One region of the Alkalimonas mucilaginosa genome, then DNA from elsewhere that is predicted to be linked to it. Evidence: riboswitches for the same ligand, from Rfam matches in the RefSeq annotation. Region 1 holds a riboswitch; the other holds the start of a gene.

What was found. A riboswitch is a leader RNA that binds a small molecule or an ion and turns the genes downstream of it on or off. The one in region 1 is predicted to bind thiamine pyrophosphate.
Region 2: another riboswitch for thiamine pyrophosphate. It lies ahead of QWF21_RS06430 (TonB-dependent receptor); the one in region 1 lies ahead of thiC (phosphomethylpyrimidine synthase ThiC).

What each region holds. Positions count from the first base shown of each region.
Region 1 covers NZ_JAUGZK010000014.1:26,604-41,169, forward strand. Annotated here, with positions in the region: gene QWF21_RS15175 (GNAT family N-acetyltransferase) at 1-753, opposite strand, end outside; gene sbcB (exodeoxyribonuclease I) at 975-2,396, shown strand; TPP riboswitch at 2,441-2,561, shown strand; gene thiC (phosphomethylpyrimidine synthase ThiC) at 2,689-4,509, shown strand; gene thiE (thiamine phosphate synthase) at 4,496-6,028, shown strand; gene thiS (sulfur carrier protein ThiS) at 6,012-6,212, shown strand; gene QWF21_RS15200 (thiazole synthase) at 6,214-6,981, shown strand; gene thiH (2-iminoacetate synthase ThiH) at 6,978-8,096, shown strand; gene QWF21_RS15210 (DUF2059 domain-containing protein) at 8,150-8,584, opposite strand; gene upp (uracil phosphoribosyltransferase) at 8,712-9,338, shown strand; gene QWF21_RS15220 (TolC family protein) at 9,419-10,765, shown strand; gene QWF21_RS15225 (HlyD family secretion protein) at 10,775-11,746, shown strand; gene QWF21_RS15230 (ABC transporter permease) at 11,746-12,915, shown strand; gene QWF21_RS15235 (ABC transporter permease) at 12,915-14,042, shown strand; gene QWF21_RS15240 (hypothetical protein) at 14,202-14,566, shown strand, end outside.
Region 2 covers NZ_JAUGZK010000004.1:26,039-40,604, forward strand. Annotated here, with positions in the region: gene mgtE (magnesium transporter) at 1-149, shown strand, start outside; gene QWF21_RS06415 (alkaline phosphatase family protein) at 155-1,411, opposite strand; gene QWF21_RS06420 (hypothetical protein) at 1,591-2,844, opposite strand; gene QWF21_RS06425 (hypothetical protein) at 2,885-3,499, opposite strand; TPP riboswitch at 3,662-3,772, shown strand; gene QWF21_RS06430 (TonB-dependent receptor) at 3,755-5,884, shown strand; gene QWF21_RS06435 (hypothetical protein) at 5,906-6,154, shown strand; gene pnuC (nicotinamide riboside transporter PnuC) at 6,151-6,798, shown strand; gene QWF21_RS06445 (phosphotransferase) at 6,738-7,679, shown strand; gene QWF21_RS06450 (helix-turn-helix domain-containing protein) at 7,665-7,847, opposite strand; gene QWF21_RS06455 (S9 family peptidase) at 8,057-10,180, shown strand; gene QWF21_RS06460 (HPr family phosphocarrier protein) at 10,225-10,500, opposite strand; gene rapZ (RNase adapter RapZ) at 10,484-11,347, opposite strand; gene ptsN (PTS IIA-like nitrogen regulatory protein PtsN) at 11,348-11,818, opposite strand; gene hpf (ribosome hibernation promoting factor) at 11,824-12,111, opposite strand; gene QWF21_RS06480 (RNA polymerase factor sigma-54) at 12,137-13,621, opposite strand; gene lptB (LPS export ABC transporter ATP-binding protein) at 13,670-14,392, opposite strand; gene lptA (lipopolysaccharide transport periplasmic protein LptA) at 14,389-14,566, opposite strand, start outside.

The DNA.
Region 1 (14,566 bases):
AAAGGTAGCTTCGGTCAGATAACCGGCATGGCCAGAGCGCTTTAAGTAGGTGCGTTGATAAAAGTGATACAATTGCTGCCAGAGCGCCGCATCGGCATCGCAGCCATGCACCACACTAAGAGCAACACCGGCGTCTTGCACCCGCTGACGCTCCTTACGAATTTGTTTGCGCTTGCGTGAGCTTAAACTTGCCAGAAAATCATCAAAAAACGCGTAACCATAATTGCGCCATTCAAACTGCACATCCTGCCGTGGCCAGTAGCCGGCAGCCGTTAGGTGCTCGCGCTGCGCTTCATTGGGGTACAAACACTGAATACTGCTCAGGCGCTGTTTTTTCATGCGCTGCTGCAAGGCATCCAGCATCAGCGTCATCAGCTCGGCCTCATCTTCACCCGCTAACACACCAAAACGCGGTCCTTCGGCCGGGGTAAAAGGAATGGCCAGCACCAGCTTGGGGAAAAAGTCCAGGCCATAGCGCTGATAGGCTTCAACAATGGCCCAATCAAACAGGTATTCGCCATAGGAGTGTTGCTTCAGATAGGCCGGCACGGCCGCGATCAATTGCTCGCCTTGCCAGATGGTCAGATGACTGGCCTGCCAGCCAGTACCAGGCCCAACACTGCCGCCACTTTCCAGCGCCTGCAAAAAATCAAACCGGGTAAAAGGGTAATCGGTTGCAAACAAAGCATTCCAGCTATCGGCTGGTACCGATTGCAAGGAGTCGATCCATTCAATCCGTCTACTGGCGGTCATTGGCTATCCTCTGCAAAGCCTGCCACAGCTGGCGTAACGACCAGCCCGAGTAGGTTATGCGTAACTTTAATGCGCAGTATTTTTGCCATACTGGCGCAGTCTGGCGCTCGGGTCAAGCAGCAAAAAACAGGTCCTGCCTTGCATCCGCTTTTGTCTATCGCTCTATCGAGCTGTTACACTAGCAGCAGGAAAAATTCGCCAGCCAAGAGTCCGTACTGTTTATGTCTTTTTACTTCTACGATTTTGAAACCTGGGGCGCCGATCCAAAACGTGACCGCCCGGCCCAGTTTGCCGGTATTCGTACCGATGACCAGCTCAACATTGTTGGTAAACCGGATGTCTGGTACTGTCAGTTGGCTCCCGACTACCTGCCGCACCCACAAGCAGCCCTGATCACCGGCCTGACCCCGCAGCTTTGCCAACAACGCGGACTGCCGGAAACCGAGTTTATCGGTAAAATCCTGGAACGTTTCAGTGAGCCGGATAGCTGCGTGCTTGGTTACAACAGCATTCGCTTTGATGATGAAGTGACCCGTCACAGTCTGTACCGCAATTTTTATGAGCCTTATGGCCGTGAGTGGCAACAGGGCAACAGCCGCTGGGATTTGCTGGATGTGGTGCGGGCCTGTTATGCACTTCGCCCGGAGGGTATTGAGTGGCCGTTAAAAGACGACGGTACGCCCAGCTTTAAACTGGAAGACTTGGCCAAAGCCAATCAGCTGGCCCATGAACAGGCGCACGATGCGCTGTCCGACGTCTATGCCACCATAGCGCTGGCAAAACTTGTGCGTGACAAACAGCCGCGTTTGTTTCAGTTCTTGTTTGAGCACCGAAAAAAACAGGCCCTTAGCAAATACATCAATCTGGCCAATCAAACCCCTTTGGTGCATGTGTCCGGTAAATTCCCGGCCAGTCAGGGCTGTGTCAGTTGGGTGGTGCCATTGGCGTTTCATCCAACCAACAAGAATGCACTGATTGCCTGGAACCTGCAGGCCGACCCAACGCCTTTACTGGCGCTTGATATCGACCAATTGCGCGAGAAGCTTTATACCAAAAGCGCTGATTTAGCCGAAGGCGAAGAGCGGCTGGGCCTGAAACTAATTCACCTGAACAAATGCCCGGTGCTGGCACCGGCGAAAACCTTATCGGAACAGCGGGCCGATGCTCTGGGTATTGATCGCAGCAAATGCCGGGCACATTTAAATTGGTTGCTGGCCAACCCGGAGGTGCAGCAACAAGCACAGCAGGTGTTTGCCCAAGCCGAAGCATTCCCAGTAGAAACCAACCCGGATTATCAGCTCTATCAGGGATTTTTGGCCGATGGCGATAAGCAAAAAATGATGGCGTTGCACCAGCTCAGCCCGCAGCAGTTGGAAGTGCAGACGCCAGTTTTTAGTGACGAACGTTTGAATCAACTGCTGTTTCGCTACCGGGCACGTAACTACCCCGCTAGTTTGAATGAACAGGACATGCTCAAATGGCAACAGTATTGCGTGGATCGCTTAACCGATGGGCTGGATGATCCGCCACTGACACTGGAGGCTTTTCATCAGCAACTGGAGCTGGCGGCGCAGCAACATCAACACGATGAGCGGGCAATGCGTATCCTGAAAGCGCTGTACCATTATGCCGAGCAGCTCTGAGCACGAGCGGCTCTTGCTTTCGATTATGAAGTCCGTATACTGAAGCCAACTTGTCGGAGTGCTCCACTGGTTGTATTACAACCAAAGGAGCTGAGATCGCTGATGCGAGATCCGTGGAACCTGATTCAGGCTAATACCTGCGAAGGGAACAAGATGCGCTGCACCATCCTGCTTGTTGGGATCCCTGCTGCAGCGCCTGGTGTATCTGGCTGTATCTCAGCCTGCTGCCCCACCTTTGTTCACCCACTCCAGACAAGCAACCTCAACCGATATCGGAACCCAGGAGCTTGCTATGTCAGAGAATTCAACCCCAGTATCCAAACGCGAACAACGCGCCCGCGCCCAGGCTTATATTCGTCAGCTGCAGGGCGAAACCTTTCCCAACTCAGTACGGCGGTATTTACAGGGCGAGCGCCCGGATATCCAGGTGCCGGTCCGTTCTATCCAACTGCATCCGACCAAACACAAAGACGGCAGTTTAAGCGATAACCCGCCACTGAATGTGTACGACAGTTCCGGTCCTTATGGCGATCCGGAACAAAAACTCGATGTGCTAAAGGGCCTGCCAAAGCTAAGGCTGGCGTGGATCACAGCGCGTGCAGATGTGGAAGCCTCCCCGCTGCCACCTTACCAGGAAATCGCGCTGGATGAATGGCACACCGAATTTTCGCACCAGCCAATGCGCGCTAAAGCCGGTAAAACAGTGACACAACTGCACTACGCCAGAGCCGGTATTATCACGCCGGAGATGGAGTTTATTGCCTTGCGCGAGAACATGGGCCGCTCAGAACAAGCGCAGGATGATGGCATGCGCCGGCACAGCGGCAACAGTTTTGGCGCCCGCACGCCCAAGGTGATTACCGCCGAATTTGTCCGGGAAGAAGTAGCTGCTGGTCGGGCTATTATTCCGGCCAATATCAACCATCCGGAAGCCGAGCCGATGATCATTGGCCGCAACTTCAAAGTGAAAGTCAACGCCAACATCGGCAACTCCTCGGTCACCTCCAGCATTGAAGAGGAAGTGGAAAAACTGGTCTGGGCCACCCGCTGGGGCGCCGATACCGTGATGGATCTCTCCACCGGCCGGCGCATTCACCAAACCCGCGACTGGATTTTGCGCAACAGCCCGGTGCCCATTGGCACAGTGCCGATTTATCAGGCGTTGGAAAAAGTCAAAGGCGATGTCAGTCAACTAAGCTGGCAGGTGTTTAAAGACACCCTGCTGGAGCAAGCCGAACAAGGGGTGGATTACTTCACCATTCATGCCGGTGTTCTGCAGGAGTACGTTGGGCTAACCGCCAACCGGGTGACAGGCATCGTCTCGCGCGGTGGCGCCATCATGGCGCAGTGGTGCCGCATCTTTAACCGGCAAAGTTTTTTGTACGAGCACTTCGAAGAAATCTGTCAGCTGTGCGCGGCCTACGATATTTCGTTATCACTTGGCGATGGCCTGCGCCCTGGCAGCATTGCCGATGCCAACGATGAAGCCCAGTTTGCCGAGCTTCGCACCCTGGGTGAGCTGACAAAAATCGCCTGGCGCTACGATGTGCAGGTAATGATTGAAGGTCCGGGCCATGTGCCGATGCAACTGATTGAAGAAAACATGACCGAGCAGCTCAAGCACTGCCATGAAGCGCCTTTTTACACCTTAGGGCCACTGACTACCGACATAGCCCCGGGCTACGATCACATCACCTCCGGCATCGGTGCTGCGATGATTGGCTGGTATGGCTGCGCCATGCTCTGTTATGTCACCCCCAAAGAACACCTGGGCTTGCCGAACAAAGAAGACGTCAAGCAAGGCTTAATTGCCTACACCATTGCTGCCCATGCCGCTGACTTGGCCAAGGGCCACCCGGCGGCGCAACTGCGGGATAATGCCCTATCCAAGGCCCGTTACGAATTTCGCTGGGTCGATCAATACAACCTGGCACTGGATCCCTTCACGGCCAAAGCCTACCACGATGAAACACTGGGGCACGAAGGAGCGGACAGCGAAGAATTTTGCTCAATGTGCGGTCCTAAGTTCTGCTCAATGCGACTGAATCAACAAATCGCAGAAGAGTCCGCAAGTCAAAGCAGCACCACGGAGTTGGCCGATGCAAGCAGCTAATACTTCGTTAGCCAGTCCTCAGCCGGTAGCAGCACTGCAGCCGGCGAAACCCCTGGTCTGGAGCATTGCTGCTTCAGACTCCGGGGGGGGCGCAGGTATTCAGGCCGATGTGCTGACCTTGCAGGACCTTGGCTGTCATGCCTGCACCGCAATCACCGCCATCACAGCGCAGAACTCGCTTGGTGTGCAGGCGCTGGAGCCTGTTTCAAATAAGCTGTTCCAAGCTCAGTTGGACGCCTTGAAAAGTGACTTACCAGCGCGAGCGATTAAAATAGGTTTGCTGCCAACAGCTGAAATGATTTGGCAGCTGGCCGACTGGCTGCAGCAGTACAAACAGCAACATCAGGCACTGGTGGTGGCCGATCCTGTACTTGGCAGCAGCAGTGGCCAACACTGGCACAGTGAAGCGCTGCTGGATGCCTGGCGTGCCTTGCTGCCTCACATTGATGTGCTCACCCCCAACCTGCCGGAGCTTGGCTTACTCAGTGGCCGACCGACCCAGGCTATTGATGAGCAGGTGGCATTGCTGCAGGCGCTTGGCGCTTCAGCTGTACTGGTAAAAGGTGGCCATATCAGCCAGATCCGGGATGTCACAGACCTGCTTTATCAGCAAGACAAGCTGGTTGCTCTTGCCTGTGAACGGTTGCAGACGCCGCATCAACATGGCACCGGTTGCACTCTGTCCAGTGCCCTAACTGCCCTGCTGGCGCATGGTTATCCGCTGGAAGATGCACTGGTGTTGGCTCGGGCCTACCTGCAGGCGGCACTGGAGCAGGGCTATGCAACAGGGGCAGGCCCAGGCTCTCTGGCGCATCCGGGCTGGCCAACAAGTCAGCAGTATCTGCCACGAATTAGCGGTGCCAACTGGCCAAAAACACCAACAGCACCTTTTGCCGGCATCAGTGAGCCGCTGGGCGTCTACCCGGTGGTCGACTCCATCGCCCTGCTGCAGCAACTGTTACCGGAGCAACCTGGCTGCATTCAATTACGGCTGAAACAAGGCAGCCCTGCTGATTTGCATGCTCAGATTGCCGAAGCCGTGATGCTATGCCGCAGATATCAGGTACGGCTTTTTATCAATGACCACTGGCAATTGGCCATTGAACTTGGCGCTTACGGCGTGCATTTAGGCCAGGAAGATTTGGCTCTGGCCGATTTAACAGCGATCCAGCAAGCTGGCCTTCGGTTGGGTATTTCCAGCCACGGCCCCTTTGAACTGGCCAGAGCCCTGCAATTACGCCCTTCCTATGTTGCATTGGGCCATGTGTTCCCCACCCAAACCAAGCAGATGCCATCGCAGCCCCAAGGGCTCAAAAGGTTGGCTCTGTCAGTACCGCTCTGTGCCGGTACTCCGACGGTGGCGATTGGCGGCATCGATCAGCACAGCTTTGCACAAACCTGCGCCAGCAAAGTGCATGGTATTGCCATGGTCAGTGCTATTACCAAAGCGACGCAACCAGCTCAACGCTTGCGCTTTTTTAATAAGTTATGGGAGCAGCATTATGCGTATCACCGTTAATCAACAACCACAGCAACTTGCTGAACCCTGTACTTTGCAACAGCTGGTTGAGCAGCTGCAACTTAACCCGAATGGGCTGGCACTGGCCATTAATCAGACCGTGATCAGTAAACGGGAGTGGGCTCGCACTACTTTACAGCCGGACGATCAGGTCGCGGCTTTTCAAATCGTCACCGGAGGTTAAAATGCTCAATCTGGCAGGCGTTCAGTTAGAAAGCCCTCTGCTGCTTGGTACTGGCAAGTTTGCCAGTGCGGCACAATTAATGGCTGCAGTCACAGCATCAGGCACTGAGCTGGTGACCCTGGCAATGAAGCGGTTGGATTTACAACACCAAAGCGACGATATCCTGACGCCCTTGCAACAGCTGGGCGTTCGGCTGCTGCCCAATACTTCCGGTGCTAAAACAGCCAGCGAAGCCATCTTTGCCGCAGAGCTGGCCCGCGAGGCGCTTGGCACCCACTGGCTGAAACTCGAGATCCATCCGGATCCGCGCTATTTGCTGCCGGATCCGATTGAAACCCTGCAGGCTGCGCACGAGCTGGTAAAACGTGGTTTTGTGGTACTGCCTTATTGCCCGGCCGATCCGGTACTGTGCAAACGACTGGAAGAAGCTGGCTGTGCTGCCGTAATGCCGTTGGGTGCACCGATAGGCTCCAATCAGGGCCTACAGACCCTGGCAATGCTGGAGATCATTATAGAGCAGGCGACGGTACCGGTCATTATTGATGCAGGCCTTGGGGCTCCCTCCCATGCCTGTCAGGCGTTGGAGCTGGGTGCCAGTGCTGTGCTGGTCAATACTGCCATTGCCAGTGCGGCCGATCCTGTTGCTATGGCAACAGGCTTCCGGCTGGCATGCCAGGCCGGAGTTCATGCCCGGCGCAGCGGTTTGGCAGCTACCTCTTCGCAGGCGCATGCTTCCAGCCCACTGACCCACTTTTTGGAGACGCTATGACCCAGGGGTTCTATGAACTGTGGCAGCAGCAAAGCTGGGAGCACCAGTTGCTTCAAAGCCGAAGCTATTCACTGGCCCAGGTGAAACAAGCGCTCGGTAAAACCCGACTTACCCTGCAAGACTTCCAGGCTCTGATATCGCCGGCTGCCGAGCCGCTGCTGCCTGAACTGGCAGCCAAAGCACAACAACGAACCCGCCAGCGCTTTGGGCGAACTCAGCAGCTGTTTGCCCCTTTGTATCTATCCAACCTCTGTGCCAATGAATGCAGTTACTGCGGCTTTTCCATGAGCCAGAAAGTCAAACGCCGGGTACTCACTGCCGAAGAAATCGAAAAAGAATGCCTGGCATTGCGTCAATCCGGCATCGATCAGGTACTGATAGTCACCGGTGAGCATGAACGCAAAGTGGGCATGCCCTACTTCCGGCAGATGCTACCTTTGATCCGCCGTCACTTCAGTAGTCTGATGCTGGAAGTGCAACCCTTATCCGAAGCCCACTACCTGGAGTTACGTCAGCTTGGTGTCGATGCGGTGATGGTGTATCAGGAAACCTATCAACAAAGCGCCTATCAGCGTTACCACTTAAAAGGCCAAAAGTCCGATATGAGCTGGCGGCTCGGTTGCCCGGATCGGCTGGGCAAAGCCGGTATTGATAAAATCGGTTTAGGCGTATTATTTGGCCTGGCAGACTGGCGCACCGATGCCAGCTTTTTGGCCATGCACTTGTTGTATTTGCAACAACAGTACTGGCAAAGCCGTTATTCACTGTCGGTACCGAGGATCCGGCCTTGCAGCGGTGGTATCGAAGTCCCCTATCCACTGAGCGACAAGCATTTGGTGCAACTAGTCTGTGCCTTCCGCCTGCTGTCTCCCAGTCTAGAGATCAGCTTATCCACCCGTGAACGGGCTGAGCTGCGCGATCAACTGGTACCCATTGCCATTACCAGCAGCAGTGCCGGCTCCAGCACCCGCCCCGGTGGGTATGCAGTGGATCCTGAAGCACTGGAACAATTTAGCATCGACGATAGCCGTAGTCCGGCTTTATACCGGCAGCATCTGCAACAACTGGGGATGGCTCCGGTGCTTAAAGACTGGGAACCTTATTTAGGAAGATAACAACTGCCAGTTTGAAGTCGGGGCGCAATCAAGCGCCCCGATGACTTAAGAAACTAATTGCCGATATCCAATCCTGCAGCTTCCAACATCTGCAGTAATTGCGGCTGATACTTTTCTGCCAACGCCATGCCGATTTGCGCACCTTCGGAAAACAGCTGCGGCATTAGCTCAACACTTTTGGCACCTACCGGGGACTTGTAGAACTGAACCAGCTCTTTTAACTCCGCTTCACTGAAATGCTTTTTATAAAGCGCGGCCATCGGCACTTTCATTTCGTCCCAGCTCATGTAGGTCCGGCTCCATTCCAGCAATACCGGCTCGTACTGTGCCAGCACTGGGTTTGACCCTGCCATCATTTGCACCAGTTGTTGCTGCATCTGAAGCACTTGCTCCTGGCCTCCCATCACATCCAGCAATTCATAGGCCGGATCCGCTTTTAATGGAAAACAGCACAACATCGCCGCCAGCAGAATTGATTTCTTTAACATCGTTTTTTTCCTTTTATTCAAAGACAGCTCAAAATAACTTAAACTCAGAGTGGTTGCAATTGCTGGGGCATCAAAGCCAGGCTTTCGATGTGCTATGCTTAAAACTGTGTTTTAACAAGGATAACAAATGAAGCTAACGGAAGTTAAACACCCGCTGGTGCAGCATAAAATGGGCTTATTGCGTTCAGCCGATATCAGCACCAAAGCCTTTCGCGAACTTGCCAGAGAAGTTGGCAGTTTACTTACTTACGAAGCCACCACCGATTTACCACTGGAAGACTGTAGTATTGAAGGCTGGTGCGGCACCATTCCAATCCGGCAAATTCAAGGCAAGAAAGTCACTGTAGTGCCTATTTTACGGGCAGGTTTAGGGATGATGGACGGTGTACTGGAGCACTTACCCAGCGCCCGCATTAGTGTGGTTGGTATTTACCGGGATGAGCACAGCCTGCAACCTGTTCCTTATTTCCAAAAGCTGGCACCGGATATGGAGCACCGTTTGGCCATCGTAGTGGATCCAATGCTGGCCACCGGTGGCTCAATGATTGCAACCGTTGATCTGTTAAAACAACAAGGCTGCAAGCATATCAAAGCTCTGGTGCTGGTGGCAGCGCCGGAAGGCATCAGTGCCTTATCGAAGGCACATCCGGATATCGAGCTTTACACCGCAGCCGTCGATGAAAAACTTAACGAGCATGGCTACATTTTGCCGGGGCTTGGCGATGCCGGCGACAAATTATTTGGTACCAAATAAGGCTCACCGTGGCAATAAGTTGCAGCCACAGGTGAACTTGCTTAGAATAAAGTAGAGCATTTACTCTAACGAGGATTTCTATGCACTTCCGTTCTTCATTGGCAGGCCTGACAGCCATGCTGCTTTTACTGATGCCAGACAGCACATTACGGGCAACAACGCTCAGCCTGCCTGATGCTGAGCAGCGACTGGCATCGAACCGAACTTTGCTGGCGCAGCAAGCTGATGTCGATGCCTGGCAAGCCCAGCAGCGAGCACTGAACAGCCTGAACCTGCCACAGCTGAGCATCACCATTGCCGGTATTGCCTATGAAAAAGAAGTGACTTTCGATATTCCGGTGATCAACCAGCCAGCCGAACTCGATGTGTTTCGCAGTGGTATTCGTAGCCAGATGAATCTGCTTTGGCCTCTGTACACCGGTGGCCGAACCAATGCGGCTCAGCAACAAGTTGCCGCCAGGGTTACCGAAGCCGAAGCGGAACAACGTTTGCTGCAACTGCAGTTGCTAAAACGATTATTTGATCTGTACTTTTCCAGCCAGATGATGCAACAGGTGGTGCAGGTTCGGGAGCAAGCTCTGCAGACTCTGGATGCCCATGTTCATAAAGCCAGGCGCTTCGAACAAGAGGGCCTGATCACCCAGCTCAACCGGATGCAGGCCGAAGTAGCTCAGGCAGAAGCCCGCCGAAGCGCTGTCCAAGCCAGACGGCAGCTCATTGATGTTCAGGCTGCCTTGCAAAATTTACTGCAACTGGATGCACTCAGTTGCTTAAGTACCCCACTGCCCCAGCCAGTCGCATTAACCGAATCTATCGACTGGTTTGTTGCCGAGGCCAGGCGCAATAACCCGGTTTTTTCGCAGTTGCAGGCGAAAGATCGTCAGGTAAAGCAGCAACTACGCATAGAGCAAGGCAAAAAGCTGCCCGAGGTGTTCCTGGTAGGCAGCTATGATTTAAACCGAGCCGCCACCCCCTTGACCGAGCCTGACTGGAGCATTGGTCTTGGCATGCGTTATCACTTTACTACCCCGGTGAATCGCCAGGCCAGTGTAGATGCCGTACTTAGCCGGCAACAACAGCTGGATCACAGCCGGGATCAGGCCGACGCCGATATGCAGTTGGCGGTGGAAAGCAGCTACCGTACCGTGCTGCAGCATCTGGAGCAATTTGAGTTGTTACAGCAGGATCTGGAACTGGCACGCGAACATGCCCGTTTGCAACGCCATGCTTTTGAAGAAGGCATGGCAACGTCACTGGATGTGACCGATGCCCGTTTAAAGCAAGCGGCTGCTGAAGTAGAGGCACTGCAGGCTGCTTTTCAATACAGCAGCGCCCTGGCGCAACTCACTCAGCTAACAGGCCGCCCGGAATTATTAGCCAACTGGCTGCCTGCTTTATTGCAACAGCAGTCCTGCGCATCCATTTAAGGGTTCAACATGCAAAGTAAAAAAATTATTCTACCTCTCTTCGCTGTTCTTTTGGTGCTGGTGCTCTTCTGGTGGCTTTGGCCAAGCCCACAACCCGAGTTCTTGCATGGTGATGTCGAAGTGCGGGAGATCCGTATAGCCAGCAAGATCCCAGGCCGTGTCAGTCGAATGCATGTCAAAGAAGGCGATATGGTTCAGCCGGGCCAATTGTTGTTTGAACTGGATAGTCCCGAGCTAAATGCCAAACTGGCTCAGGCTGAAGCCGCCGAAGCGGCGACCAAAGCACTGCAGGATGAAGCTGAAGCCGGCCTTCGTAGTGAAGAAATAGAGATGGCCCGGCTGGACTGGCAGCGGGCGCTGGTGCAGCAAAACCTGTACCAAACGACGTTGAACAGGATGCGTAATTTGCATGCCGAAGGCCTGGTGTCACAACAACAACTGGATGAAGTACAGGCAAAGTGGCAAGCCAGTACCGATCAGGCCAGCGCAGCGGAGGCACGTTACACCATGGCAGCTTCCGGCGCACGCCAGGAGCAACTGCGGGCAGTACAGGCACAGAACCGTCGTGCTGCTGCAGCCGTAGCTGAAGTAGAAGCTTACCGGCAGGAAACCCGCATGCTCGCTCCTCTGGCCGGTGAAATTGCCAGCATAGTCATTCAGCCCGGCGAGCTGGCACCTACCGGGTATCCGGTGATTACGTTAATTGACCCAACCGATAGCTGGGTGGTCTTTACCATCCGGGAAGATAAGCTCAATGCACTGGTCCCAGGCACCGAGTTTGATGCGTGGGTACCCGCATTGAACCATAGCCTGCGCTTTCGCGTCAGCAAGCTAAGTGCCCTGCCATCTTTTGCGAATTGGAAGCAAGTCCGGGGTACCCCGGGTTACGACTTGAAAACCTTCCAACTGGAAGCAAGGCCCGTGCAGCATGAGCCTAAGTTACGGGCCGGTATGACCGTGATACTGGCGCTGGAGGACTGATGTCGGCTTTTCGGCTTAGCCTGAGCCGCGAACTCAAGCACCTGCACGATGATCGTGGTGATCGCTTTTTAGCCCTTTGGCTAATGCCTTTGCTTTGCATCTTTATCTGGTGGATTTTTTCTGCCGGTCAGCCCGAGCAACTGCCTGTTGCTGTGATGGATCAGGATCAAAGCCCTTTGTCACGGCAACTGATCAGGTTGGTTGATGCTGCCCCCGGAGTAGCGGTCACCCTGGATGCCACTGACAGTAAAGTGGCCGTGGATGCCCTGCGTCAACGCCAGATCTATGGCCTGTTGATTTTACCCAAAGGCCTGCAAGATAGTATCTATCAGGGACAGCCTGCCGAACTGGTGTTGCAGCTAAACAGCCAATACACCACCTATGCATCAACACTGCAACGTGGCATTCAGCAAGCCATTATGACTGCCGGTGTCGGTATTCACAGCGACAGGCTGCAGCGACAGGGTCTTTACCCCGAGGCCAGTCTGGCCACTGTACTGCCGGTGCAGGTGCTCGCCACCCCTTTATACAACGAGGGGCCAAGTTATGAGGTATTTCTGGCAGCTACTTTAATTCCGGCCCTGTTTCAGATCCTGGCGATGGTAGTCACCGTTTCTGCCATAGGGCGGGAGCTAAGAGACGGCACGGCCAAAGCCTGGCTGGATAGTGCCGGTGGCTCAGTGTTAATGGCGTTGGTAAGCAAACTGGTTCCCTACTTTGCTTTACTTGTATTGTACGGCGCTGGCTACGTACTCTTGTTTCAGCTGCTGGCTCCTGCCAGCTATGCCGGCTCCGCTGTAAATATCTGGTTTAGTTTTGTGTTAATGATTGCAGCTGCCATGGCCATCGCGCTGTTGCTGGTTGCTCTGACCCGAAACTTTCGCATGGCTCTCAGTCTGGCCGGTTTTTACAGCGCGCCTGCTTTTGCCTACTCCGGTCAGGCCTTCCCTCTGGTAGCCATGCCGGAGCTGGCACAGTACTGGGCTAGTATTTTGCCACTGACCCACTGGCTGAAGTTATACAATCAGCAATGGCTGGCTGGCGCGCCATGGCAAGCGGCCAGCACCCCCTGGCTGGTACTGCTGTCGATGCTGCTGCTGGGCAGTATTTCAGGTTATCTGCTATTGAAACGCTCGGGCTTTAAGGCCGAAAGCTGGGGGGCACGTTAATGACTATCTGGCAACACAGCCTGCACACCTGGCGATTGATCTTTAAAGATAAGGGCGCCATTTTACTGTTGTTTGTCGCAGGCTTAATTTATTCCTTTTTCTACCCACTGCCTTACCACTTCGAACAAGTGGAATCAGTACCTACTATTTTGATTGACCAGGATCACAGTGCGTCTTCCAGAAACCTGCGACGCCTGTTGCTGGCATCACCAAATCTGGAAATACGTCAAATCAGCAGCGAAACATCCGCCATTCAAGCCGCGTTATGGCAAGGCGATGTGATGGCTCTGATTATTATCCCAAGTGGCTTTCATCAGGATATCCTGGCAGGGCGTGCTGCACAGGTGCAGATTGCCAGCCATGGCGGCTACCTGCTGGCTGGCAGCAAAGCCTTGATGAATGCCAATGAAGCAGCCCTGACAATGGGTGCAGCGGTTAGTATGCACAAGCTACAAAGCTTGGGGTTTAGTCCGATACAAGCCATCGACAGTCTGCAACCCCTGCAGTTGCACAGCCGCTCTTTGTACAACCCCAAAGATGGCTATGGCCATGCCATAGTGCCGGCAGTGATGGTGCTGGTGATCCAGCAGACACTGTTAATCGGCGTAACCTTGCTGCTGGGCAGGCAAGCCGAGCTGAAGCAACTGCCAAGCGGTTGGCGCGCCTACAGTGGTATGCTGCTTACCTTTAGCTGTATCGGACTGCTCAACTCACTGTATTTTTTCCTGGTTGCCCTTCGGCTGCAACACTATGCTCAGCTTGGTCCCTTAGTGCATCTGCTGGTATTTTGTCTGCTATTCTCGCTGTGCATAGCTGCTTTTGCCCTGCTGCTTGGCCGCTTGTTTCAAAGCCGTGAACGTGGCTTGCAGTTGCTGCTGATTAGTGCCGTACCCATGCTGTTTATCTCGGGGTACAGTTGGCCGGCCGAATCCCTGCCAACAGCGCTCTACTATCTGCGCTGGTTGCTCCCCTCCACAGCCGGCATTCATGGGTTTGTAGGTATCAATCAACTGGGCGCCAGCCTGGTCGATATTCAACAAGAGTTGGTGGCTCTTAGCTGTCTGACACTCGGCATGATTGCAGTTGGACTCTGGCTGTACCGTCCGACAGGCAAGCAATTGCCCTGAAACGGCAAGCCTTTGCCTGTTTGCTGTATCACCACAGCCAGGCACAACAAGGCGCCAGGCTGTCTGAACATTGCATCAGCCTGGCGCAGCCTTTGCATCGTGCTCACTTCACAAGCAGTCATCTTTCACCAGGCAGTACCAAACCATGGAGCAGCTGATATGCTGATTATTCCCCAAACCAGTGGCAGTGAATACCAGGCACTACGACAACGTCTGCGCGAAGACAACAAAGCCGATTTGTATCCTTTGCCCGTAAAACAGCCCGTACAAGACAGCAAAAATGAGATCCAACCTCAACCTGTGCCAGATGTGCGCCCTACCCCCATTCCTGAGCCAGATCGGGTCACTCTGGGACAAGCTGCACCAGGCTCCGAGGGATTAAGCCTGACCTACCGACCTGATGGCAGAGTGCCAGAACAAGTGACGGAGCGGGTAGACTATCTAAGCCAGATGATGCAGGCCATGACAGATGCCAAAGTTGGGTTTGACCGCGAAAAATACGAAGAGCTGCAAGAAAAAATTGA
Region 2 (14,566 bases), on a different contig from region 1:
GCAGCCTGGTAGGGATGTCGCTGCCCTTTCTGCTTAGCCGTTTTAAAATGGACCCGGCTACAGCCAGCGGCCCATTGATTACCTCGATTGCCGATGTCGCTGGTGTGATGATTTATTTCTCCATCGCTACCTGGTATCTGGGACTGTAGCGAGCCTATTCGCTTCGTAGCAGCAAAGGGATCACGGCCGGGTCGCCATCGTGCGGTGCCGGCTTAAGCCCTAAAATCTCTGTCATCACTTGGTACAAATCCACCATTCGAACTTGTTCTATTCGGGTTTGCGTTCTAAAGCTGGGGCCATGAGCGATGAGCAGGGCTTGCATCGCCGGTTCTTCATTGTCGTAGCCATGACTGCCGCGTGGCTCACGGTAGGTAGGGGCCTTGATCATATCGGGCAGCCAACTGCGTCGTACCAGGATCCAGTCAATCTCGGCCAGTACATGCAAGGGAGCAATGCGGCGATGGTTTTGAAAATGAAAACGCTCCGGCATCTCCGATTTACGCAGCAAGCGGGCCTGCGGTGGCAGGTTTGCTTTCAGTTGCTGGTAAATCACCTCTTTTTGCCCGTCTTTTGGAAATATACTCACCAACTCGCGGGAATAGCGTACATAGTGAGCCAACTCCGGGTCTAAGGCCTGATCAATGACAATATGCCGGGTTTGATCCACTTCAGCCATGCCGTGATCCGAGGTGATGAGCAAATCCACCTGCTCAAGCAGCCCCAGTTCGGTCAGTCCAGCCACCAGATAGCCAATTTCTGCATCAATGTCCTGCATGGCCTGACGTACCTGATTGGAGTTGGGACCATGCATATGGCCCATAGAGTCGACATCGCTAAAGTACAGCGTGATGATGCGCGGTCGCTCGGCAACTGGTAATTGCAGCCACTCTAATACGGTCTCTACCCGCTGTCGGTTGGAAACATCACCATCGTAGGGGAACCAGTAGCTTGGACGTACCCCTTTAATTGCGGCCTCAGAGCCAGGGAAAAAGTAGGTGGCGGCTACCTGGCCTTGTTGTTCAGCGGTGACCCAAATCGGCTCACCGCCCCACCAGCGGGCGTTACCGACTTCCTCTTTATCGCTCATGGTAAAGCGGGCATCAAATTCAGGATCGTACATGCCATTATCAATCACGCCATGATTCTCAGGGTGCAGGCCTGTCACCAGCGAGTAATGGTTTGGAAAGGTTTTACTGGGAAACACCGGCTGCAGCGCATCCGCCACCAGGCCTGCCTGGGCCAGCGCATTCAGATGCGGGCTGGGGTAACGCTGCAGATAGCTGGGATGGGCGCCATCGATAGAGATCAAGATAATGGTGGGAGCTAGCCCATTAGCCTGGTCGGTGGCGGGGATGCTGCTACAGGCACTTACAAAGAGCAGTGCGATTAGTGATAAAAAGTAGTTTTTCAAAACAATATCCAATGGGTGTGCCAGGTTTCACCCTGGCAAAAAAACCAGTTGGATTGATTTTAGTCGGGCTGTATGAAAGTTGTAAGACAAAAGCGCTGAGTTGTCAGAAGTGACAGATTGTTCACCATTTGAAAAGTATACACAGCTGGCCTATTTTCCGTGGCCAGCTGATTTACTAACTAATTGTATGAAAGCCTGGATTTTATCAGTGAATAGTATCTCGGGTTATTCTTGCGTAAGTCACGTTCTATCCACTCTTTGGTATCCTCTGTCACGACTGCTCCCCTGTCGATTAACATTTGCGTGTAATTAATAGATCGGTTTAGTTCAATTGAGCGTGTAAGCACTTCTTTAACGACATCAAAGTCATCTGAAAAAAGTAAACTGTCTTTAGTCAAGAGATATTCAAATACAGCTGGCCCTTTGCGATTATGTAATGAAGCGACAAGTGCATTGCTTCCAATGGAAGTTGTTTGGGACAAATCGACCCCATAATTATCCAGTTGACGAAATTCCTCTACACTTAAATACGTTGCAAGTGAGGAAATATGAGTGCCATTGAGCTGATGGCCTCTATTTAATATATCAACGATAACATTAAATGGCGCTTTGTTGTGTATTCCAGTGAGGATCTCAATAGCTGCATATGCTGCACCTTCTTCACTTACCACATGGTCTAATTCAATTAAGAAATTTTCCCAATCTGTATTTTTATCGTCTGGATAAAGGCTAATGCTTCCAAACGTCTTAGTGATTTGACTTACTCGGGCTTCAGCATTAAAGTCGTGAAAATTATACCGCTCAAGTAGCTCGTCAAGCTCTTCGGCGGTCATATTTTTGAAATCTATGTGTTCCAATCCATCTTTTAAAGGCTTATGCTTTTGGTTATCATTTGCTCCTGCCGAAGCGTCACCATGCCCATTTGAACTATTTGCTGAGTTGACTGCTTTTTGAGTACACTCTTCACAAATACTTATTAGTTCTTGGGATCGAATTTTATCGTCGTACCTGGAAAATGGGTGCGAAGAGAAATACATCCATAAAATCAGACAAATAAGTGGTAGCGTAATCAAATGAAAAATAAACGAAATGAATGTTTCATAGTGTTTATGTTGATCTGTTAAGCTTTCTTTCCATTCACCGGCTAGATTAAGCAATAAAGCCACCAGGAAGACGAATGAGAAAGATACACAAAATGTAAAAACTGCATTTGCAGCTATTCCACCCAAGTGTGATAATCCAAATCGCAACAGCAGCAGCACGGCTTCTAATATAGAGAGGAAAAAGCCAATCAGAACCCCATTGCCAATAGCGTCCGCTAAATTGAGCTTAAATCCTGTTAGTTTTTTACCTGAAACACGTTCGATTAAACGAATAACAAATGAATCTTTTTTATCTTTGAAGCTAGGAAATAATTTAGAAACTCTAGCCATTTTCCCCTCCGGCTTGATTTAGATGCATATCCTGCGATGCTTAATCACAGGTTGCCAAAGCTGCATTGTACTCTGCTTGTAAACGATTCCTAGCCGAACTTGAAAGCATTTGTAGTCCTTGGTCCATTACAATCCTGTAAGCACCTCCCATAGCAGAACCAGCACGATAGCCATAAACCTGTGATAAGTATACTGTCAGGGTCATCGCTTCTAAGTTAAGATAGCTTCTCCAAGCTCCTTCCGCTTCTGACAGTTGCACAATAGAATCAATCATATGTTGTTGTGTCTCTGTTCGGGTATACCCATTACCGCAGACCTTTTCTGGGGTAGGAGATGAGTCACCATGATCGCCGTCATCATCACCACATAGAGATATGTTGGTACACTCATCGTCCTCGTCATACCAATCATCATCATCCCAATCATCCCAATCCCAATCCCCTGGTGGTGTGCCGATTACACCAATTCGCTCCCAATCATCCTCCTCCTCATCTTCTTCTTCATTCCTGGCTGCAGATGCAGTATTTAACACAAGTCTAAACTCCAGCAAATTAAGAGGCTCGTTGAGTTGCAGATAGGAATTATCATTTGGTTTATGCTCCAAATTTAGCATTAATAATGGAAGGCAAAAAACGATCTTACTAAGTCGCTTCATTGGAATAACCCTTAATAAACAAAGTTAATAGCTTGGCTGTTTGGTGCGTGTTCAGTTTTGCAAGGTAGCATGTTTTTTGTGTTTATCAAGTTAAACTTTAGTTTCACTGCCACTAGCAACTCTTAGCAGGATTGCCAGCTGGTGCGAAAATCGTTACACTGCCGGCCTACCAGGGGGTGTGCTCTATTTGTACAGAGTGCTGAGATGCTTAATGGCGAACCCTAAGAACCTGATCCGGATCATGCCGGCGGAGGGATGGTGTTACTGACTCCTTTTGCGCGGATGATCCCTTTACCGGAGACCACCATGCGCTGTCGTTATTCCGTTGTTGCTGCCTGTATCCTTGCCTCCTTTGGTGGTGTTGCTGAAGAATTCATTGAACGCCTGGAAGTGCAGGGTGATTTTCGGCGTTTATCGGTACAAAACATTGCCGGCAGCATTGCGGTGCTCTCAACCGACGATATGCAGCGTAGCTCGGCGCAACATCTTGATGACGTACTGAATCAGTTAGCCAATGTGAACTTTGCTGCTGGCGCATCACGCGGCCGCTTTGTGCAAATGCGCGGCATCGGCGAGCGCAGCGAGTTTATTGATGTGATCAACCCGTCGGTTGGTGTGCTGATTGATGGCATTGATTACTCTGGCCTGGGCATCAGCAGCATCGCTCATGCCGAGCAACTGGAAGTGTTTCGTGGCCCGGAGGCCACCCGCTTTGGAACCAATGCCATGGCAGGCATGCTAAACCTGACTTCGAAACAGCCGGATTTTCGCCGCGATGGCGCGGTCAGTGCTACTTTGGCCAATTACAACAGCTGGCAGCTAAGCGGTATGGTCAGCGATGCCATCAGCGAGCAGCTGGCCTTTAGCCTGACGCTGGACAAACAAGTCTCAGATGGCTTTATCGAAAATACCTATTTAAACCGCAAAGATACCAACGACATCGATGAGCTGACTGCCCGCGGCCGGCTGTTGTATCGCCACAGCGACCAGCTGCAGTGGCAACTGATTGCCCACGTCATAGAGCAGAACAATGGCTACGATGCGTTTTCGCTTGATAGAAACCGTACCACCTTATCGGATGAACCCGGCAAAGATAAGCTCAGCAGCAAGGCGCTGGCGCTGCGCTCGGATTACAACGGTTTAAGCGGAGTGGATCTGATGTGGCAGCTAAGCTGGTTATCAGCCGATTCGGATTACAGTTTTGATGAAGACTGGTCTTTCGTGGGGATTCGTCCGGGGTGGGAATACTCTTATTTTGACCGTTATCTGCGTTCCCGCGAGCAGTGGACGCTGGATTACCGTCTGGTATCGGATGATGAAGGGCGTATTGGCGAGCACACCGACTGGGTGCTGGGGTTCTATGCCAGCGGCCGTGAGCTGGATTTGCAGCGTTTGCGCCGGGCCGGCTCTGAATTCCGTCAGTTCGACAGCAGTTTGTACCGCGATAATTTGGCACTCTATGGTGAAACCAGCACTGCGTTATCTGAGCAAGTCACTCTGATTGTGGGTGGTCGTGTCGAGCGGTATAAAGATGAGTACACAGATAGTGGTGAGCTAGGCATTAAACAACAGCATACCATGTGGGGTGGCAAGCTCAGCCTGAACTTCCAGGCCAGTGAGCAGGCGATGATCTATACCTTGTTGTCACGTGGCTACAAGGTGGGAGGGGTGAACGGTGAGGCCCTGTCCCGTGCTGGTGATGATGGCTTTTCGTCCTTGCTGCAGCAGGCAACATTCGAGCCGGAAACTCTGGTGAACGCCGAGTTTGGTGTGAAAGGGGCGGCTATTGATGGCAGTCTGGTTACCCGGGTGGCAGCTTTTCATATGTGGCGGGATGCTATGCAGGTGAAAGGTTGGCTGAACCCGGACCTGGGCCCGGAGTTTGCCGGTTTTATCGACAATGCTGGTCGTGGCCGCAACTACGGTATTGAGATGGAAAACCGCATTGTGCTGCATCCAAGCTTTACCCTGCATGTCAATGCAGGGCTATTGAAATCTAAGCTGGGCCCTTATGTGACGCAAAGTGGTCTGGATATGACCGGGCGGGATCAGGCGCATGCGCCGCGCTTTACTTATCAGCTGGCAGGTGACTGGTTCCTGAGTGAGCAACTAACACTGCAGGCCAGTGTGCAGGGCAAAAGCGGCTTCTATTACTCCGATGGCCACAATGCCCGCTCGACCAGCTCAGAGCTGGTGAATCTTCGCCTGACCTATCAGCTGGAGCAGTGGCAGTTTGCACTTTGGTCGCGCAATGCCTTGGATAAAGATCAGGCGGTCCGTGGTTTTTACTTTGGCAATGATCCACGTGATGAATACGCCCCCCATACCTATGAGCAATGGGGGGAGCCGCGCCGCTTTGGTGTGACTGCCAGTTATCAATTTTAACAGCACTCTCAGGAGGTAATGATGCAACTGTCGGTTGAAATCAGCAAGTACCCACTGGCCGATGAGTACATTGGCCCCATCAAGGCTTTTATTGCTGAGCTGCAGCAAGAGCCTCAGCTGCATATAATCACCAACACCATGAGTACCCAGTTGTTTGGTGACTACGATGTGGTGATGGCGGCATTGCAGCGCTGCATGAAATGGTCGTTTGAGCGGTACGGTAAACTGGTATTTGTCTGCAAGTTTATTCCCGGTGATCTGCGACCATGACGGCGGCTTTGCAGCAATTCTGGCAAGAGTGGCAGTTGCTAACCAGCCTGGAGCTGGTCGCCATGTTGCTGGCGCTGGCTTATTTGCTGCTGGCGATGCGCCATAGTTTATGGTGCTGGCCCGCGGCCTTAGCCAGCACGCTTATCTACACTTATGTAATGTGGCAACATCAGCTGTATTCAGAAACCTTGCTGCAGCTCTACTATGCCGCTATGGCGGTATACGGATTGGTGCACTGGCAACAGTTGCAGCAACAACTGCAGCAGCCTGAAACCGTGAAGCCAGTGATTGAATGGCGTTTAAAGCAGCACCTTGGCTGGATAGGCATGGCCGCTGGCACTGGCCTGGTGCTGGGCTATTATATGGCCAATCATACAGCGGCTGACTTTGCCTGGCTGGATGCCCAGACTACTACCTTTAGCATTATGACCACGGTACTGGTGGTGCGCAAAGTGTTATCGAACTGGCTGTACTGGGTGGTGATTGATGCGGTTTGCATCTATGTTTATTTTCAGAAAGGCCTGTACTTCACTACCGGCCTCTTTGTACTCTACACCTTCTTGGCAGTGATAGGATACCTGGCATGGCGCAGCCATTACCGGCAACAACAACATACCAGCGGGCAGGTGCTGCAGCCGGCCTGAGCGAAGATGAAGCGGAGCAGCGTATTCGTCAGCTATGTCTGCATCTGGAGTTTTTTGCCAGTCATCCACCTTTGGCCATGAGACCTCTGTCGCAGGGCAGCACCAATTTAAGTTACTGGGTACAAACCATTCGCGGTGAATACGTGGTGCGGCATTATTCACCGGATGTAACCGGAGTCTGTCGTCAGCAGGAGTTGCGGTGTCAGCATGCTGCTGCAGTGGCTGAGCTGGCGCCAGCGCCCTTGTGTCTGAATAACCATCAGCAAGTGCTTATTTCCGAGTTTTTACCGGCGGGGCAGCCTTTGCAATTGACTTCCGTCCGAATCGATGCGATGGCATCTCAGCTGGTGCGTTTGCACCGGTTGCAAGTTCAAACGCCTTTATTGCATCCAGGACGCTATTTGCAAGAGCTAAAGTCTCATGCTTCGGGCCCCTGGCTGGAAGCACAGGCTACAGTCTTCAAACAATTAGTGGCGGTGGTGCTTGCTTTTGAACAGATGCCGCAGGATCAGGTATTGTGTCATCTGGATTTGCATGCCGGTAACTTGCTGTGGCAAGAGGGGCGGATCTGGTTGCTGGACTTTGAGTATGCTCAGTTAGCCGACAGCAGTCTGGATTTGGCTTCGCTGCTGGAAAACTTCCCGCTACCCTCTGAGCAGAGTCAGCAGTTACTGACCAGGTATTATCAGCAGCGTAATGTTGGTATTCATCCAGCTCTGTTGCGGAAAAAGCTGGCTGCGGCCAGGGTATTGTATCAGGGGTTTTGCTGGCTTTGGTACCTGGCTTTGCCAGAAGGCAGACTGCAAGCACAGTCTCATCTGCAACGGCTGCAGCAGGTGCTGCAGCTCTGGCAGGCTGAGAGCAAGTTAAAGACCACCTAACCGTTCGGCCAGTATTTTGTATCGCTCTACATCTTCCTTTTTAAACAAGGGTTTACCTTGTTCGTCTTTATCCGTTGTCACCAGCAGGTTTTCCCGCGCCAGTCGTTCTACCCGAATACCCTGAACGCCAAGATACTCCGCTACTTCATCCACGGTCATCAGTGCCATGATGGTTTCCTTTTGTTGGCTTCATTGCCTTTTCTGAACTAGTTAATTGTTTAGGCTTAAGTAAAGCGCAAAATTTGTGATTTGTGAATCAAAATTTTTCCGTTGGGTTGAAACACCTCGTTACACCTTGCCATAAACCTGGCCGTAGCTTTAAACGAAATGTCATGGTAATTTTCGCAGGTTAACAAAAGGATAAGAAAGGAAAAAGAATGAAGTTATTAACATTGTTCATGGGAATGCAGCTCGGGCTTAGCGCCCAGGCCCTGGCAAATACACCGCCACAGCCCCCGATAGCAGAGGTACGACCTTATACCGTCAGTTCGGCACATGGTGAACGACAGGATCCGTATTATTGGTTGCGCGATGACAGTCGGAGTAATCCTGAAGTGATTGCCTATCTGGAGGCAGAGAATAGCTATTATCAGGCCTATCAGGAGCCTTACAGTGCGTTGGTGGAGGAGTTGACTGCTGAGCTTATTGGCCGGATCCAGCAGGATGACAGCACTGTGCCGTATGTGATAGGAGATTATCTGTACAGCAGTCGTGTGGAAGCTGGTAAAGAATATGCTATCTATGTCCGAACCCCAGTTGCTGGTGGTGAGGAAGAGATTATCCTGGATGTGAACACCTTGGCAGCAGGCCATGCGTATTTTCAGGTTGCTAACTGGTCCGTTAGCCCGGATCAGAACAAGCTGGCCTATTTGGAAGATACCAGTGGCCGTCGCCAGTATCAGCTGCGTGTGAAAGATCTGACCACCGGGGCCTTGCTGCCGGACACCATGACTGGCCTGTCTTCTTCGTTGGCCTGGAGTGCTGACAGTCAGCATCTCTTTGTGGTGGAAAATGATCCTGTCACGCTGCTAAGTACCAAGGTCTATCGCCATCAACTGGGCTCTGCACCAGAGCAACGGGCGCTGGTGTATCAGGAGCAGGATAACAGTTTCTACATGGGGGTTGGCAACACCCGTGATCGTAACTTTGTGGTGATCGGGGTAAGCAGTACGGTTTCCGACGAAGTACGGGTGCTGGATGCCAGGCAACCCAAGGGGGAGTTTCAGTTAATCGCACCACGCCAGCGCGATTTCAAATACTCAGTGGATCATAATGCCGGGCGTTGGATCATCAATACCGATTGGGATGCACCCAACTATCGGCTGATGACAGTAGCGCACACTAAAATTGGCAACAGGGAGCATTGGCAAGAATTGCTTGCTCATGATGAACAGGTGTTTGTGCAAAGCTTTGTGGCTTTTGATAACTACCTTGCGATTAATGAGCGCAGCAATGGTTTGCGTCGTATCCGTTTTTTATCCTGGGATAAGCCAGAAGAAAGCCACTTTGTGGAGTCGGATGAGCCTGCCTATGTGATGTGGTTTTCAGCCAACCCGGAAACAAACAGCAACTGGTTGCGTTATGGTTACACCTCGCTTTCTACCCCGGCCAGTGTGTACGAGGTGCATATGGCAACCGGGGAGCGACGCTTACTGAAAGAAGCAGAAATCCCCGGAGGTTTTGATCGCAGCAATTATCGGACCGAGCGGGTCTGGGTGCCGGTAGCCGGTGAGGTGACGATCCCCGTAAGCTTGCTGTATCACAAAGATTTTAAGCAAAATGGCAGTGCGGCCTTGTATCAGATGGCGTACGGCTCTTATGGTATCTCGATGGATCCTGGCTTTAATGCAAATATTTTATCCTTAGTCGATCGGGGGTTTGTGTACGCGATAGCACACATACGGGGTGGCCAGGAAATGGGGCGGCAGTGGTACGAAGATGGCAAGCTGCTGAACAAACACAACACCTTTACTGATTACATTGCAGTGACAGATTACCTGGTGAAACAGCAATACGTTGCTGGTGATAAGGTGTTTGGTATGGGCGGGAGTGCTGGTGGCTTACTGATGGGGGCTGTCGCCAATATGGCACCAGAGAAGTACCTTGGCCTGGTAGCTCATGTGCCTTTTGTGGATGTAGTTACCACCATGCTGGATGAGAGCTTACCGCTAACCACCAACGAATACGATGAGTGGGGCAACCCGAATGAGAAGCAGTATTACGACTACATGCTCTCGTACTCGCCCTATGATCAGGTCCGTAAACAAGCTTACCCAGCGCTTTTTGTGACCACAGGCTTTCACGACTCTCAGGTACAGTATTTTGAGCCGGCGAAGTGGGTTGCAAAATTACGGACAATGAATACATCAAATCAGCCAATCCTGTTTCGTACAACCATGGAGGCAGGTCATGGGGGGCGTTCCGGCCGCTTTGCCAGGGTAGGGCAAACTGCGGAAGAATATGCTTTTATTCTTGATCTGCTGCAACGGCAACAACCGTAAGGATTGTTCAGTCGCACCACACCGTAGTTATTTACGGTGTGGTATCAGGATTCTTCGAAGCCACTGGCAATCAAGTGCACCACCGCCTGTAAGGCCTGACAGGCATCATCACCTTCAGCTACGATTTCAAGCAATTTACCTTTACTGCTGGCGAGCATAAGCAATGCCAGCACACTGCTGGCATCAGCGGTTTTTCCATCCTGAATTAATTCGATTTTACTGTGAAATTGCTGGCACAACTGAGCCAGTTTGGCGGCCGGCCTGGCATGCAGGCCGAGCGGATTAACGATGGTTACTTCGGCGCTATACTTTGTGGCCATGGTGACGTACCAGCTCGCGATGACGAATTTGTATATCGCTGCGTTGTTCGCGCAATAACGTAGCCAATTGCTCTGCAATAAAGACCGAACGGTGTTGTCCGCCTGTGCAGCCAATGGCAATGGTTAGATAACTGCGGTTATTTTTTTCCAGCTGCGGCAACCAGTGATTGACGAACTGATGGATCTGTTGAATGTAATCGTGCACTACTGTTTTGGATGCCAGGTACTGTTGTACTGGTTGATCCAACCCGGTTTGAGGCTTTAACTCTGGTTCCCAGTGAGGATTGGGTAAAAAGCGGGCATCAAACACAAAGTCGGCATCTTTGGGAATGCCATATTTGAACCCAAAGGACTCAAACAGAATCACCAGCCTGCCAGATTGCTGACCCAGCAAGCGTTCACGCAGTTGATCGGCCAACTGATAGACATTGAGCTCTGTGGTATCAATATACAGATCGGCCCGGCTGGCGATAGGATCGAGCAGCTGCTGTTCCCGTAAAATAGCATCTTCCAGCGACATGGCCTGGTGAGATAAAGGGTGTAGCCGTCTGGTTTCACTAAAGCGCTTGATCAGGCTGCTGTGATCCGCATCCAAATAGAGGATGGTCAGCTCCAGTTTGCGGGGGAGGTAGGAAAGAATTTCTGCCAGTTCGTCTGGATCTTCCGGCAGGTTACGCACATCAATGCTGATAGCGACCCGCTCGTATTTATCCGTCACTGCATTTGCCAGGGTCGGTAATAAATTCACCGGGATGTTATCGACACAGTAATAACCAAGGTCCTCCAGCACCCGTAAGGCGACGGATTTTCCTGAGCCTGAACGACCACTGACAACCAAGAGTTTCATTTACGATTCCGCCTCTTGTTGCGCATCAATTAAGATCTGATACAGCTGACTATCGGATTCTGCATGCCGTATTTTGCGAGTCAGCTCTTTTTTCGATAGTAATCTGGCAATGGATGCCAGAGTATTCAGATGCATTTGACACTGGTTTTCCGGGATCAGGATGGCACAAAAAATATCCACCGCCTGGTTATCGATAGCATCGAATTGGATCGGCTCTTTACTGACCACAAAGATCAGCACCGGCTGTTCAACATCTTTCAGTTTGCCGTGAGGGATGGCGATGCCGCCACCAATGCCTGTTGAGCCTAATCGTTCTCTGGTCATCAAAGATTCAAGAATGACGTACTCGGATGTCTCGGGCAATTGCTTGTGCGCCAGCTCGGCGATGTATTCAAGAATGCGTTTTTTGCTGTTAAAAAGGACTGCACTTTTGGTGCAGTCCTGAGCTAGCATGGTGCTTAAAGTTGTCATGTTGGTCAGTGTCGGGCTAATTTCTCTTTATGCTTGATGACCTGCCTGTCCAGTTTATCAATCAGTTGGTCAATCGCTGCATACATGTTTTCACTTTCTGATACGGCAAAAACTTCACCGCCGTTCAGGTTGAGCTTGGCTTCTGCAATCTGCTGTAATTTTTCCACGTTTAGCACCACATGTACATTGTTTATATGCTCAAAGTGGCGTTCGAGTTTGGCAAACTTATTGTCCACATAGTCTTTCAAGGCTTCGGTGATTTCAACATGACGACCAGTTAGATTGATTTGCATAGCCTGTTTCCTTCTAGTTAAGTACTCAGAGTAAGGTCTTGCGTTGATTTGACGGCGGAATCAGCAAGGCCTCGCGGTACTTGGCAATGGTTCTGCGGGCAACATTGATGCCCTGGTCCGACAAAATTTCCACCATTTTACTGTCACTCAGTGGTTTTGCCGGGTTTTCCGCCGCCACTAACTTTTTAATCAGTGCCCGGATGGCTGTCGATGAGCACTCCCCACCATTTTCGGTACTGACATGGCTGGAGAAAAAGAATTTCAGCTCAAAAATGCCTCTGGGTGTATGCATGTACTTTTGTGTCGTTACCCGCGAAATGGTGGACTCATGCATACCAACCATTTCGGCAACATCGTTCAACACCATGGGCTTCATGGCTTCTTCGCCATGCTCAAAAAAACCCTGTTGCTGTTGCACAATGCAGTTTGAAACTTTGAGCAAGGTGTCGTTTCTACTTTCAATGCTTTTCAAAAACCATTTGGCTTCTTGCAGGTGCGAGCGAATAAACTGACTGTCTGCCGAGTTTCTGGCGGTTCTGGTCATGGCTGCATACTGCTGGTTAATACGTATTTTGGGCATGGAATCCGGGTTTAGTTCCACCTGCCAGCGGCCTTTTACTTTTTTTACTGTCACATCCGGAATAATGTAGCTTTGTTCTTCCCGAATCACAGTGGTACCCGGGCGCGGGTTCAGGCTGTGGATGAGCCGCATCGCATCGCGCAGCTCATCTTCTTTCAGTCGGGTCAGTTTCATCAGGGTACGGAAATCCCGATTGGCGAGCAAGTCGGTATGCTCACTAATCAGTTGCCTGGCTGCTGCGAGATGGGGAGTATCCGGGCTGAATTGCCGTAACTGTACCAGCAAGGATTCTTGTACATTGCGTGAGCCTACCCCGATGGGATCAAACAACTGAATGCGCTTGAGCACGGCTTCAACTTCATCTTCCTCTACATCGGCAAGGCCAAGCGACTCCAGGATGTCCTGGCAGCTGATGGTAAGAAAGCCACTTTCGTCAATGGCTTCGATAATAATTTCGGCGATAGCGCGATCGGTATCGGAGAAAGGTGTTAGCTCCATCTGCCAGCGTAAATAGCTTTGCAGCGTTTCGGTGGTTTCTCCCTGATAGGCGGTATCGTCTTCACCATTGTAGTTGCCGGAGGTAACCGGGGCGGCACTGACTAAATCATCCCAGTGGTTATCAAGGGGCAAATCCTCACTAATGTCCTGACTGGTCATGGCTTCGCCGGTATCAGGTTCATTTGGCTCGTCATTACCACTGTCGTCCGCGGCATCGTTGCGATCACGGGCTAATTCACCTAACCCATGTTCCTCACTGTGGTTCAGTTGCTCGTAATCGTCCTCAGATTCCAGCAGAGGATTGGCATCCAGAGCTTCCTGGATCTCCTGTTGCAGCTCAATGGTCGACAGCTGCAGCAGCCGGATAGCCTGCTGCAGTTGAGGAGTCATGGTAAGTTGCTGGCCAAGGCGAAGTTGTAAAGATGGCTTCATTAGCGTGTATTGTGCTCCTGCATAAGAATAGAAAGCCTGTCGCTATAACTATAGCCTGAATTGTTCACCAAGGTATACATCCCTGACCTGCTGATTGGCAAGTACATCCGCCGGAGTGCCTGTTGCAATTAACTCCCCATGACTAACAATATAGGCGGTTTCACAGACATCAAGGGTTTCGCGCACATTGTGATCGGTAATTAGCACGCCAATGCCTCTTTGGCTCAGATGCTGAATAATTTTTTTTATATCCAGCACTGAGATTGGGTCTACACCGGCAAAAGGTTCATCCAACAACACAAAGCGCGGATCAGCCGCCAATGCCCGCGCTATTTCTACCCGTCTGCGCTCTCCTCCGGATAAACTCATACCCAGGCTTTGGCTGATATGGCCAATATGGAACTCTTCCAGCAAATCATCGGCTGTCTCTTCCTGCTGGGCGGGGGTTAAATCCTTACGGGTTTGTAGAATTGCCATCAGGTTGTCACGAACCGTTAGCTTACGAAAAATAGAGCTTTCCTGTGGCAAATAACCAATACCAAGACGGGCACGTTGATGAATAGGTTGGTCGGTTAAATCATGCTCACCAAGTTGAATGCTGCCCTTATCACTGGGTACCAAGCCAACAATCATATAAAATGTTGTTGTTTTGCCGGCTCCATTGGGCCCCAACAAGCCGACGATCTGGCCCGAGCGAACTTCCAGACTTACGTCTTTGACAACCTGCCGCCCTTTGTAGCTTTTTGCCAGATGCGATGCAGTTAACTTCATGGTTGTTGGTTCTCTTCATTGGTAGCTGATGGTTGTTGATTTTCTGGGGCAAAAATAGTCCGCACCCGCTCATTCTCCCCACGTTCGGCCTGCAACTGCTGAGTTTCCATGTTGTACTCAATTTTTGCAGCCTGTACCAGGCTACCGCTTTGTTTTAACTCAGCGTCTCCGACC